Regions from separate parts of the Buttiauxella ferragutiae genome, predicted to be linked through region 2. Evidence: predicted binding sites of a transcription regulator. Region 2 holds the regulator's gene; each other region holds the start of a gene.
The links. Region 2 encodes LexA, which represses DNA repair genes until DNA is damaged. Its sites were predicted from a motif close to TNCTGTATGTACATACAGNA; they were not measured.
Positions count from the first base shown of each region.

Region 1 (3,160 bases), 110 kb from region 2:
CCCAGCAAAAGCCAGTCATCATCAGGCGATGAGCATCACCGCCGTTACGAGCCGCCCAATTGGCGACATGATCGAGGTCGGCCAGCACTTGTGCATCAGGTACTTTGGATACCAGCCCGCTGAATAAAGTTGGAATGTCGGCATACTCATTAGGATCGCCCTGACGGAAATAAAGCTCTGGCGCGATGGCGAGATACCCTTCCAGCGCCAGACGGCGGCAAATGTCGCGAATATGTTCATGCACACCGAAAATTTCCTGCACCACAATTACGATAGGCAAAGAACTTGCCGCGTCTTTTGGGCGGGCGTGATAAGCGGGCATATTCTCGCCCCGGGTGGGAATCGAGGTTTCCCCGGCCTGAATTGCGTCATCTGGGGTATGCAGTACTGTTGAAGCAGGTGGGGAGGCCGCTGGCGCAAAATTCCCGCCCGGCAAATGACCTGTGGCTTGTTCTTCTTTCATTAGCATTCTCCTTTTTGATTAGCGCAGTGCGATAACTATAGCCAGGATTTATTTAGGCTAATCTCCAGACTAAAATGTTTTCGCTGTCTGAAAAAGGAACAGGTAGCACGCTTAAATGTGACAGGAGTCACCAAAAAATATGAAATTGATGTAATTTGTTTCATTCAAAGTGAAATGCGTCACGAAATTTTTTGCAGGGGTTCTGTAAAGTACCTTCTTGAGGCGCAAGCCAATCTATTCAACGCAGGAGTTCTGTTATGTCCAAGTCTGATGTTTTTCACCTCGGCCTAACCAAAAGTGATCTGCAGGGGGCAACACTTGCCATCGTCCCGGGTGATCCTGAGCGAGTTGAAAAAATCGCTGTGCTGATGGACAAGCCGGTCAAACTGGCTGCCCACCGTGAATTTACTACCTGGCGTGCGGAATTAGACGGCAAGCCAGTTATCGTGTGCTCTACCGGTATCGGCGGCCCGTCTACTTCAATCGCTGTGGAAGAACTGGCACAACTGGGTATTCGTACCTTCCTGCGTATCGGGACGACAGGCGCTATTCAGCCGCATATTAATGTTGGTGATGTTCTGGTGACCACCGCGTCTGTGCGCCTTGACGGTGCCAGCCTGCACTTTGCACCAATGGAATTCCCAGCAGTTGCAGATTTTGCTTGTACCACCGCACTGGTTGAAGCCGCGAAATCTATCGGCGCGACCACGCACATTGGCGTGACGGCATCTTCTGATACCTTCTACCCGGGTCAGGAACGCTACGACACCTTCTCAGGCCGCGTTGTTAACCGCTACAAAGGCTCCATGGAAGAATGGCAGCAGATGGGCGTGATGAACTACGAGATGGAATCTGCGACCCTTCTGACCATGTGTGCAAGCCAGGGCTTGCGTGCGGGTATGGTTGCTGGTGTGATTGTAAACCGTACTCAGCAAGAGATCCCGAACGCTGAGACCATGAAGAAAACCGAAAGCCATGCGGTGAAAATCGTCGTGGAAGCGGCTCGCCGCTTAATCTAGTTTCCCCAAAGCCGGTGCAAGCCGGCTTAATTTTTACGCTTTGCGTAACACCTCGCAGGAAATCCCTTTTCATCTGGACATTTATACAGCAGAATTTTATTTTGCTGGGGTTTGGCATGGCTTGTAGGAGTGACTGTGGATCTTTCTATTTTATTCGGCATCGGCGTTACGCTGGTGGGGGTTTTGACGGGTTGGTTGCTGGCAAGTTTGCGGGCTGCCGGGCGGCAATCCGCACTGCATGAAGAACAACGAGAAATCTACGGCGAACTGACTGCGGCCCGGCAAGAGTTGCAGCAAAATCAGCACTGGAAAGCGGAGTGTGAGCAGCTTAATCGCGAGCTACGCACCCAGCTCGAAATCAACAGTGCGCAAGAAGCTGATATTCGCGAACTCTCCACATTGCTGGAACAAACCCGCCTGAATGCCGATGACAAACATCGCCAGATGCTCAACAGCGAACAACGCCTGAGCGAGCAATTTGAAAACCTCGCTAACCGTATTTTTGAGCAAAGTGGCCGCAAAGTTGAAGAGCAAAACCGCCAGAGTTTGAACGGGTTACTGTCGCCGCTGCGTGAGCAACTGGATGGTTTCCGCCGCCAGGTCCAGGAAAGTTTTGGCCAGGAGGCTCGTGAACGCCACACGCTGACTCATGAAATCCGCAGCCTGCAACAGCTGAATGCCCAAATGGCGCAAGAGGCACTGAATCTCACCAAAGCCCTGAAAGGGGATAACAAAACTCAGGGCAATTGGGGCGAAGTGATCTTGACGCGGGTGTTGGAGGCGTCAGGTTTACGCGAAGGTTATGAATACGAAACACAGGTGAATATTCAGCTCGAAAATAACAGCCGTATGCAGCCTGATGTGATCGTGCGTTTGCCACAGGGTAAAGATGTGGTGATCGACGCCAAGATGACGTTAGTGGCCTATGAACGTTATTACAATGGCGACGACGAGTTAACGCGAGAAAGTGCGCTCAACGAACATATTGCAGCGATGCGTAACCACATTCGTATGCTGGGCCGCAAAGATTATCAGCAATTACCGGGTTTGCGTTCGCTGGATTATGTTTTGATGTTTATCCCCGTCGAACCCGCATTTTTACTGGCGATTGACCGCCAGCCTGAACTCATCAGCGAAGCCCTGAAAAATAACATCATGCTGGTTAGCCCGACGACCTTGCTGGTGGCGTTAAGAACCGTTGCCAATTTGTGGCGTTATGAGCATCAAAGCCGGAATGCGCAACAAATTGCCGAACGTGCCAGTCGCCTGTATGACAAAATGCGCCTCTTTGTGGATGACATGTCGGCGATAGGCCAAAGCCTGGATAAAGCCCAGGACAACTACCGGCAGGCGATGAAAAAGCTCTCTTCAGGACGCGGTAATATTCTCGTGCAGGCCGATGCGTTTCGTGGGCTGGGCGTTGAGGTTAAACGTGAGATTAATCCAGAATTGGTCGAGCAGGCCAGATTTGAAGAAGACGAGAATTCAGTTCGCCACGAGCATGAAAACGACGAAGAAAAGAGCACGGACAACAGTTTAGAGAACCGACGTATCGTTGGTGAGCGTTAAGTTCAGGTTAATCCCTGCAGCTTGAAGCATAGGGCTTTAGGGCTCGTTCTGTTACACTTCATGAACATTTTTTGGATAAGCAGGCATTGAGATGGTTGAAGAATCCCAG
Region 1 is NZ_CP093332.1:5,072,931-5,076,090, reverse strand. It holds gene MNO13_RS23330 (dienelactone hydrolase family protein) at 1-463, opposite strand, end outside; gene udp (uridine phosphorylase) at 721-1,482, shown strand; gene rmuC (DNA recombination protein RmuC) at 1,618-3,051, shown strand; gene ubiE (bifunctional demethylmenaquinone methyltransferase/2-methoxy-6-polyprenyl-1,4-benzoquinol methylase UbiE) at 3,143-3,160, shown strand, end outside.
Region 1: the regulator LexA is predicted to act here: its motif matches at 1,554-1,573, upstream of rmuC (DNA recombination protein RmuC).

Region 2 (3,160 bases):
GACAGTCCGCGCAAAGCCAGGAACACAGCCACGGATAACCACAGACCATGATTTCCCAGATAAGGCACGGTGAGCAACGTCAGCCCAAATCCCAATGCCGCAACCGCCATGCTGTTGCGCATTTCCGTACCTCGCGTTGCGCCAATAAACATGCCGTCCAGCAAATAACACCAGACACCAACAACGGGCAAAACAATCTGCCAGTGCAAGTAGCGGTCTGCCTGTAGCTGCAATTCAGGGATAGAGGTAAGAAGCGAAACAATGTGCTCACCAAACAGCGCATACACAGCGGCGAACATAAGAGCGACTAAGCCCGCCTGGCGACATGCAGCGCCCCATACTTCGAGCAATTGACCACGGTTTTTAGCGCCAAACGCCTGCCCGGAATGGGCTTCAACGGCATAGGCGAACCCATCGAGCGCATAGGCGGTGAAGGTTAATAGCGTCATCAACACGGCGTTAACCGCGACGATTTCGCTACCTAACCGCGCGCCAAAGATAGTGACTGAGGCGAAACAGACCTGTAGCAACAGCGAGCGCAGCATGATGTCGCGATTGAGTGCCAGCAGACGCCGCACATTCCCGCGCCAGGACTCTTTGAGCATCTCAAAGCTGATTCCGCGCAAACCCATGACCTTTTTCACCATCAGCAAACCAATGATAAACGTCGCATATTCTGCGGTGACGGTGGCGAGTGCCGCGCCCTGAACATCCATGTGTAGCCCCATAACCAGCCACACATCCAGCACGATATTCAGTACGTTTCCGACAACCAGCAAGATAACTGGCGCACGCGCATACTGAACGCCTAACAACCAGCCCAACAAGACCAGGTTGGCAAGCGAGGCTGGCGCACTAAGCCAACGTATTTCAAGGAATCGCCGGGCCTGCAACAAAACATCTTCATTGCCGCCGACGATATGCAAGGCCAGGGATATCAGCGGTTCACGCAGTAAGACGATCGCCACCCCTGCTCCTAACGCCAATAGCAAGGGCTGAACCAGTGCACGCGCTAAAGCAGAGGGATTATTGGCACCAAATGCCTGGGCAGTTAAACCGGTGGTGCTCATGCGCAAAAACAGCAACAGCATAAATAAGAAGCTGGTTGCCGTCGCACCAATAGCGACACCGCCAAGATAAACAGGGCTATCCAAATGACCAATTACCGCGGTATCAACAAGGCCCAGTAAAGGCACGGTGATGTTGGAAAAAATCATGGGTAAGGCGAGGCGCCAGAGAGCTCTGTCAGCCGTCGAGAAAAATCGCATGGCCAATCCAGGAAGAGATAAGAGAATTAAGACGATGATGCGCATTAAAGCGCATCATCTGGAGAAGTTTACAGCCAGTCGCCGTTGCGAATTACCCCAACCGCCAACCCTTCAATAGAGAAGCTATGTTCGCGCAGGTCAACCACAATAGGTTCAAATTCGCTATTTTCAGGCAGAAGATGAACGGTATTACCCTGCTGCTTTAAGCGCTTAACAGTCACTTCGTCGTCAATACGCGCCACCACAACCTGGCCGTTACGCACATCCTGAGTTTTATGAACTGCAAGCAGGTCGCCGTCCATAATACCGATGTCTTTCATAGACATCCCGCTAACGCGCAACAGGAAATCGGCATTTGGTTTAAACAGTGATGGGTCAACCTGGTAATGGCCTTCGATGTGCTGTTGTGCAAGGAGTGGTTCCCCCGCAGCAACACGCCCAACCAGCGGAATACCGGTAACTTCTTCCACCAGCAAGCGGATACCGCGCGACGCACCAGAGATAATCTCAATGACGCCTTTACGGGCAAGTGCTTTCAGGTGCTCTTCAGCGGCGTTCGGAGAACGGAACCCCAGACGTTGAGCAATCTCGGCACGAGTCGGTGGCATGCCGGTCTGGCTGATATGATCCCGAATAAGATCAAACACCTCTTGCTGCCTGGTAGTTAACGCTTTCATTCCGCCCCCTGGGTGTTTATACAGTTATGCTGTGAGTATATACAGTCAAAGGCGATTTTGGAACCACAAATTGAGCAAAAAACCAGGGACTTAACTATTCTGGAAAGATCATCGCAAATGCGGCCAAAGCAGTGTGACCCAGGTAATAACTGCGAGGATAATGGCGATTAATACGGCAGCAGACCCCATGTCCTTGGCTCGTCCTGAAAGCTCGTGGTAATCGGTACCAACACGGTCAACAAGCGCCTCGATAGCGCTATTGAGAATTTCGACAATCATGACCAGCACAACAGAACCAATCAGTAAAATACGGGTGATAGGGTCAACATCTAACCAGCAAGCGATGGCGATGGCGATGAGCGCGCTAACCCCTTCCTGGCGGAAAGCCGCTTCGTTAATCCAGGCTGCTTTGAGCCCTTTCCATGAGTAGCCTGCGGCTTTGATGATACGGGTAAGTCCAGTGGTACTGCTCGCCATTTTGGGAAACCTTTTCAAATTATTTGGGTCAATGCTTATCTATATTGCAACGCCACAGAAATCTGAGCCAGATTCTGATATTCTTGCGGCGAATTTGCATCATTAACCTGAGGCTTTACATCGTTTATGTCAGGCTGGCCAAGAATCTACTACAAATTACTTAATTTACCATTAGGCGTTCTGGTAAAGAGCAAGTCCATTCCGGCAGATCCACAAGCCGAACTGGGCTTAGATCCCACACGCCCGATTATGTATGTCCTGCCGTATAACTCCAAGGCGGACTTATTAACGCTGCGCGCACAATGTCTCGCGCATAACTTGCCCGACCCTCTCGAGCCGTTAGAAATCGACGGTGCGGTATTGCCGCGCTATGTCTTTATCCATGGCGGCCCGCGTGTTTTCACTTATTACACGCCAAAAGAAGAGTCGATCAAACTGTTCCACGATTACCTCGACTTACACCGCAGCAATCCAAATCTGGATGTGCAGATGGTGCCAGTATCGGTGATGTTTGGCCGCTCCCCTGGGCGCGAAAAAGGCGAAGTGAATCCGCCATTAAAGATGCTGAACGGCGTCCAGAAATTTTTCGCTGTTTCCTGGCTTGGGCGCGACAGCTTTGTGCGTTTCTCCGCTCCGGTTTCGCTGCGCCAGATGGCAACCGACCACGGTACAGACAAAAAAATCGCCCAAAAACTGGCTCGCGTAGCGCGTATGCACTTTGCTCGCCAGCGTTTAGCG
Region 2 is NZ_CP093332.1:4,967,692-4,970,851, forward strand. It holds gene dinF (MATE family efflux transporter DinF) at 1-1,268, opposite strand, end outside; gene lexA (transcriptional repressor LexA) at 1,337-1,945, opposite strand; gene MNO13_RS22860 (diacylglycerol kinase) at 2,054-2,422, opposite strand; gene plsB (glycerol-3-phosphate 1-O-acyltransferase PlsB) at 2,549-3,160, shown strand, end outside.

Region 3 (3,160 bases), 1.3 Mb from region 2:
AGATATTTCCCGGTCAGTGTGCCGAACCCCAGGCAGGAATAGGCCAGCAGCTCAACACCTTCACGCTGAGTGATCTCCGCCAGCCCCACTTCAAAGCTGCGGTTTACCAGACTGTACGGGTTTTGGATGGTGACAATGCGCGGTAAATCATGTTTTTCAGCCAGTTGCAGGTAACGCATAACGCCCCACGGCGTTTCGTTGGATACACCGATGTAGCGGATTTTCCCGGCACGCTGGAACTCAGTCAGTGCTTCCAGGGTTTCAAGCAATGTGACCGGCACTGCGTTATCGGTCCACGTATAACCCAGCTTGCCAAAGCAGTTGGTGGCGCGTTGCGGCCAGTGAACTTGATAGAGATCGATATAGTCGGTTTGCAGACGCTTCAGGCTGGCATCCAGCGCATCACGAATGTTCCTGCGATCCAGCATTTGGTTTGGGCGAATGCCAACATCATTATTGCGGCTCGGGCCGCTGACCTTGGTGGCAATGATCAGCTTCTCGCGATTCGCGCGCTGCTTTAGCCAGTTACCGACATAGGTCTCTGTTAACCCTTGTGTCTCCGGGCGTGGCGGGACAGGGTACATTTCTGCGACATCAATCAGGTTAACGCCCTGGTGTACTGCGTAATCAAGCTGTGCATGTGCGTCGGCTTCGCTGTTTTGCTCACCAAACGTCATGGTTCCCAACCCTAGCGTACTTATTTCAAGGGAGCTGTGGGGGATACGGTGATATTGCATAGCCGCTTTCCTTATTCTTATGTCTTATCGGTCAGGCGAGCGCCCGACAAAAAATGGACTATAAACATGGCAGAGGGGGAGCAAAAGCGGAAGAGGGTAAGTGAAGAAAAAGTGTTACAGGCCAGCGAGGCGCTGACCTTTAAAGGCTGTATTTTCTAGCGTTCAATGATTTGTGAAACATCATCGCGATTAATTTGCATCTCGTTGCCTTGCTGATCGCGATAGCTGACTAAGCCTGTGTCGTCATCGACTTTGGGTTTACCGTCAGTCAGGATCATACGGCCATCTTTGGTCGCCATCACGTAATCACTGCTACAACCGGAAACCGCAAATGCCAGACCGACAGCGGAAATAAGAACTGCCCATTTTTTCATCGTTATTCGCCTCGTGTGGTTTGGTATGACCTATACAGTCTAGTAATAACTCGACTAGCCAGAGATGATAAGCAGTAAATTCTTAAAAGAAACAGAAGGGAAGCGAGAATCTGGGGGGCAAGCCAAATAAATCTACAACGAGAAATGATTAGCTAGCAGAGCCGCTGTAAAGTTCTTTTTTAGATAAAAACCGCGTGGTAACGTCAGAATTGGTGCGCCGTCGGCACCCACCGCATCAGTTAACGCTTTACTGTTGGCAGCTTTCGGACGCAACTGCAGCACTTCACCATGGCGGGCAGTGATACGTTCGACCTGGCCCAGCACAATTAAATCCATCAACTCTTCCCAATCCAAACGTAGCTGCCGCTCTTCCTCTGCTGAAGGTGCCCACAATAATGGTGAGCCGATATGCCTTTCCGCCAGCGGAATTTGCCGCTCTCCTTCAACAGGGATCCACAGCACGCGTTTTAGCTTGTGGCGCACATGGCTGGTTTCCCAAACCACGCCAGTATTGCCGGTGAGTGGGGCAACACAAACAAAAGTGGTTTCCAGTGGGCGACCGAGTCTATCAACCGGGATCGTTTTTAATTCGATACCTAGTGCTGCGAAATCTTGCTCGGGTTTGCTCCCAGCACTGGCACCCAGCCACAATTCAAGTAGAACTCCGATCCAACCTTTGTCACGTTTCAGATCTTTAGGGATCGGCAAATCGGCTAACGTCGCCAATTCACCCAGCGTATATCCCGCGAGTTTCTGGGCTTGAGCCAGTAAAATCTGTTCGTTTTCTGGAGGGTTAAGTAAAGGACGAAGTGCTTCCATTGTGCCTGATTGCCGATCGGTTAAAAAATGAACGTGGTTTACCCACAAGATGGAAATAGTTTAGCGTGTCGGGGGTAAGAATGGCAATGTACTGATTTTGAATCATTTTTATCGTCAAAAAGGAGATGTTTTGGATTCTGTAAAAACCTTTTCCCATTCTGGTCACTGGCAATGAACAGGATCTTACACTGGGTTATCCACAGAAAAATGGGATAACTGGTAAAAAAGCTCACTACTGGTTCGATTTACAGCCTTGACTGGGGGGTAAAACCCATTTTTTCACCAGTTTGTGACTAACTTGTTGGCACAATCTGTGGATAAAAACGTCATTGGTCGATCTTTCATCAGTGTGAGATTCTGGCATGTGATGATCATCACACTTCCTGGGTGTAAGTTGATTTATCATTGGTTATCTAACTGAAATTTATGTTTTTTTTATTTATGAAAATCACGATGAATTTAGACTTATCCTAAGTTGTCCCGAGAGTATCAGGTAGTTCTTCACAGTTATATCCACAGAAAAAGTGAATAAACCCCATGCTCCAAACTGGCTAATGTTTATAACTCGGTCATATTTTGTGAGTTATTCAATTGTTATTCCTTCTTGCAACCGTTACACAGTGGTTTACCGTCTAGCGCTTGTATGAAACAATCGCCCTAATCTAAGTTTGTTTTGAGGTAGTCCGGTGATCGATGATGATGGCTACCGCCCGAATGTTGGTATCGTAATCTGTAATCGGCAGGGTCAAGTGATGTGGGCCAGGCGTTTTGGTCAACATTCCTGGCAGTTTCCGCAAGGTGGCATCAATCCTGGCGAATCCCCGGAACAGGCAATGTACCGGGAGCTTTTCGAGGAAGTGGGGTTACAGCGAAAAGATGTCCGAATACTCGCCTCGACCCGAAACTGGTTACGTTACAAGTTACCTAAACGTTTGGTGCGTTGGGACACAAAGCCGGTTTGTATCGGCCAGAAACAAAAATGGTTTCTCTTGCAGTTGATCAGCAGCGATAACGATATCAATATGCAAACCAGTAGTACCCCAGAGTTTGATGGCTGGCGTTGGGTTAGCTATTGGTATCCGGTTCGTCAGGTTGTCTCCTTTAAACGCGATGTTTATCGTCGGGTGATGAAAGAGTTTGCCAGCGTCGTAATGCCGCTGCAGGAAGTTGCGCCACCACGTAATAACGCGCCTGCCTGGCGACGTAAAAGAGGTTAAGTCACGCGAAAAA
Region 3 is NZ_CP093332.1:947,295-950,454, forward strand. It holds gene MNO13_RS04290 (NADP(H)-dependent aldo-keto reductase) at 1-737, opposite strand, end outside; gene MNO13_RS04295 (YgdI/YgdR family lipoprotein) at 893-1,111, opposite strand; gene mutH (DNA mismatch repair endonuclease MutH) at 1,244-1,930, opposite strand; gene rppH (RNA pyrophosphohydrolase) at 2,617-3,147, shown strand; gene ptsP (phosphoenolpyruvate--protein phosphotransferase) at 3,160-3,160, shown strand, end outside.
Region 3: the regulator LexA is predicted to act here: its motif matches at 2,164-2,183, upstream of mutH (DNA mismatch repair endonuclease MutH).

Region 4 (3,160 bases), 1.3 Mb from region 2:
GCGTATCGCCACACCACACCAGCAATGTTTGTTGGGCGAACAGCTCAGGGCGCAACTGGTGCAACGGATGCGCTAACACATCCACACGCCAGCCTTGTTGGATTGCCATCCACGCCGCCATCCATAAACGGGTGGTATCCGGTGTATCCCATCCAATTAATAGCGCATCTTTACCGCTGCGTTTGCGCGCGGAGGCGAGACACAGTGCAATGTAATTGATCAAGGCGCCATCCAGCAGACTGAGTAACGTGTTGAGTGTGACTTGTTGGCATTGCAGACGGCGACGAAGAGGGATGTAGAGCTGGTTGACGAGGGTTTCTGCCGGATAGTCGCGGCCAATGTCAGCCATCCAGTTTCGTAACCGGTTCGGACTGCCAGCTTGTAAATGGTGAAGCAATAGCTCCTGGCGTTCACGCCAGCCGCTTTCTCGATCCTGAAGTTCCCCACTCAGTAAGGCTTTCACCTTGCTGACTTGAACACCGTTTTCAATCCAGCGTTTGATTTCACGGATACGTTCGAGGTCGGCATCGTCAAATAATCGATGGCCGCCATCGGTACGCTGCGGTTTCAAAAGCCCGTAACGCCGTTGCCAGGCACGCAACGTTACGGGGTTGATATCACAAAGCAGAGCCACTTCACCGATTGTATAAAGCGCCATGTTATCCCCAAAGTCTACCCGGGAAACCCCCCGTATAACTGTAGTCAGTTACAAAGACTCTGGGTAATTTTTAGTTACATGGTGCAACTAAATCTGTTAATCGTCGAAATACCAATATCCTTGATTAACTAACTCAGTTAAGACGCTTACAAATTCTGGGTTCTGCAAAGCATCGCCCAGTTCGGCCTGGCTCAACAGGGTGTAACGGCACAAAGCATCAGCGGCATGCGGAACCGGCTCTTCCATCGGTTCGCTGTTGACGAAGAACTCGCCCTCGACATTCAGCACGCGCAAACCGCTCAACCGCGTCAGGCATTCGCCGCCGAGCAACGCATCAAGGATTTCCCCAGGCTGATATGGCGGCTCCGCTGGCGCAATGTCCAGCTCATGGCGCGGAGTGGTAATAAAGCGGCCAAACCACTGCTTGAAATCTTCAGGCTGGCTAATCACTTCCATCATCATGTCGCGCAGACGAGCCAGCTCATAGCCTTCAACTTTGCCCGGATGCTCGCGGCAGGTTAAATCAGGATCGCTGTAATGCTCGCCACCGAGATCGTTTTCCAGCGCGTAATCAGCAAAGCTGCTGATCAAATCGCGGCCATTTGGCCCACGGAAACCGACGGAGTAGTTGAGTGCGGTTTCATGAGTGAAACCATCGTGTGGGAAACCTGGTGGAATATACAGAATGTCACCAGGTTCCAGATCTTCATCAATGATCGGTTCAAACGGGTCAACGTGCAGCAACGCTGGATGCGGGCAGAACTGGCGCATCGGCAGTTTGTCACCGACACGCCAACGACGGCTGCCCATGCCCTGAATAATAAACACGTCATATTGGTCGATATGTGGGCCAACGCCGCCGCCAGGAACCGAGTAGGAGATCATCAGGTCATCCAGACGCCAGTCCGGTAACACACGGAATGGACGTACCAGTTCAGCCGCGGGTGCATGCCAGTGGTTAACGGCCTGTGCCAACAGCGACCAACCGGTTTCCCCCAGATTATCAAAATCTTCGAAAGGCCCGTTGGCAGCCTGCCACTGACCGTTGGTGTGGCTTACCAGGCGGCTATCCACTTCTGCTTCCATAGCAAGACCAGCTAACTCATCCGGCGTAATCGGATCGACAAAATTCGGAAACGCATTTTTCAAAATAACCGGCTTTTTCTGCCAGTATTTCGCCATAAACTCAGGCCAGTCTAAATTGAGTTGATAATCCATTTTTTGATACCAGTGGGAAGATAAACAGGCTCGATTATAGAGAGGAACCGCCCCTGGCCACTTTGTCATGCGTCAAGCCTTGCTGTAAGACTGCAAAAAGTGGGACAATAGTGGTTGTTTATACAGTAAAAGTGGTTTCCATGGCTTTGTCCTCAGCTCAAAAAGAGCAAATCGCCGCCTGGTATAAGGCGCTGCAGCAGCAGATCCCGGACTTTATTCCGCGCCCACCGCAACGGCAAATGATTGCCGAAGTGGCGAAAACGCTAGCGGGCGAAGCGGGTCGTCATCTGGCGATTGAGGCACCCACAGGTGTGGGGAAAACTCTTTCTTACCTGATCCCCGGGATCGCCATCGCCCGTGGTGAGCAAAAAACGTTAGTAGTCAGCACCGCCAACGTCGCCCTTCAGGATCAAATCTTCAGCAAAGACTTGCCGCTGCTGCGCAAAATTATCCCCGATCTCAAATTTACCGCCGCCTTTGGTCGTGGGCGTTACGTTTGCCCGCGCAACCTGTCAGCCCTGGCGACGGACAACGCTTCACAAGGTGATTTGCTGGCTTTTCTGGAAGATGAAATGGCACCGACCAGCAAAGATGAACAACAACGTTGCGCCAAACTGAAAACCGATCTTGATGCCTATAAATGGGACGGACTGCGCGACCATACTTCGCAAAATATTGAAGACGATCTCTGGCGGCGTTTAAGCACCGACAAAGCCAGCTGTCTGGGGCGCAATTGCCACTGGTATCGCGAATGCCCGTTCTTTGTGGCACGGCGTGAGATTGACGATGCGGAAGTGGTAGTAGCAAACCATTCGCTGGTGATGGCGGCTATGGAAAGCGACGCGGTGTTGCCTGAGGCAAAAAACCTGCTGCTGATTTTAGACGAAGGACATCATTTGCCGGATGTGGCCCGAGACGCGCTGGAAATGAGCGCCGAAGTCACGCCCGGTTACAGCCGTTTGCAGTTCGATCTCTTCACTAAACTGGTCGAAACCTGCATGGCGCAGTTCCGCCCGAAAAGCCCGCCACCGCTGACATCACCCGAACGTCTGACCAATCATTGTGATGAAATTTATGAACTGCTGAGTTCGTTTAACAGCATCGTTTCATTGTGGTTACCGGGCGAACAGGAAGCGGTGCACCGTTTTGAAATGGGCGTTTTGCCCGAAGAAATCATGGTGATTTGCAAACGCCTGGCGAAGCTAATGGAAGGGTTGCGCAGCCTGGCTGAAGCGCTGCTTAACGATTTGGGCGAAAAAACCGGAACGCACGATATTGTGCGTC
Region 4 is NZ_CP093332.1:3,702,588-3,705,747, reverse strand. It holds gene MNO13_RS17145 (MerR family transcriptional regulator) at 1-658, opposite strand, end outside; gene MNO13_RS17140 (ribosomal protein uL16 3-hydroxylase) at 755-1,876, opposite strand; gene dinG (ATP-dependent DNA helicase DinG) at 2,017-3,160, shown strand, end outside.
Region 4: the regulator LexA is predicted to act here: its motif matches at 1,985-2,004, upstream of dinG (ATP-dependent DNA helicase DinG).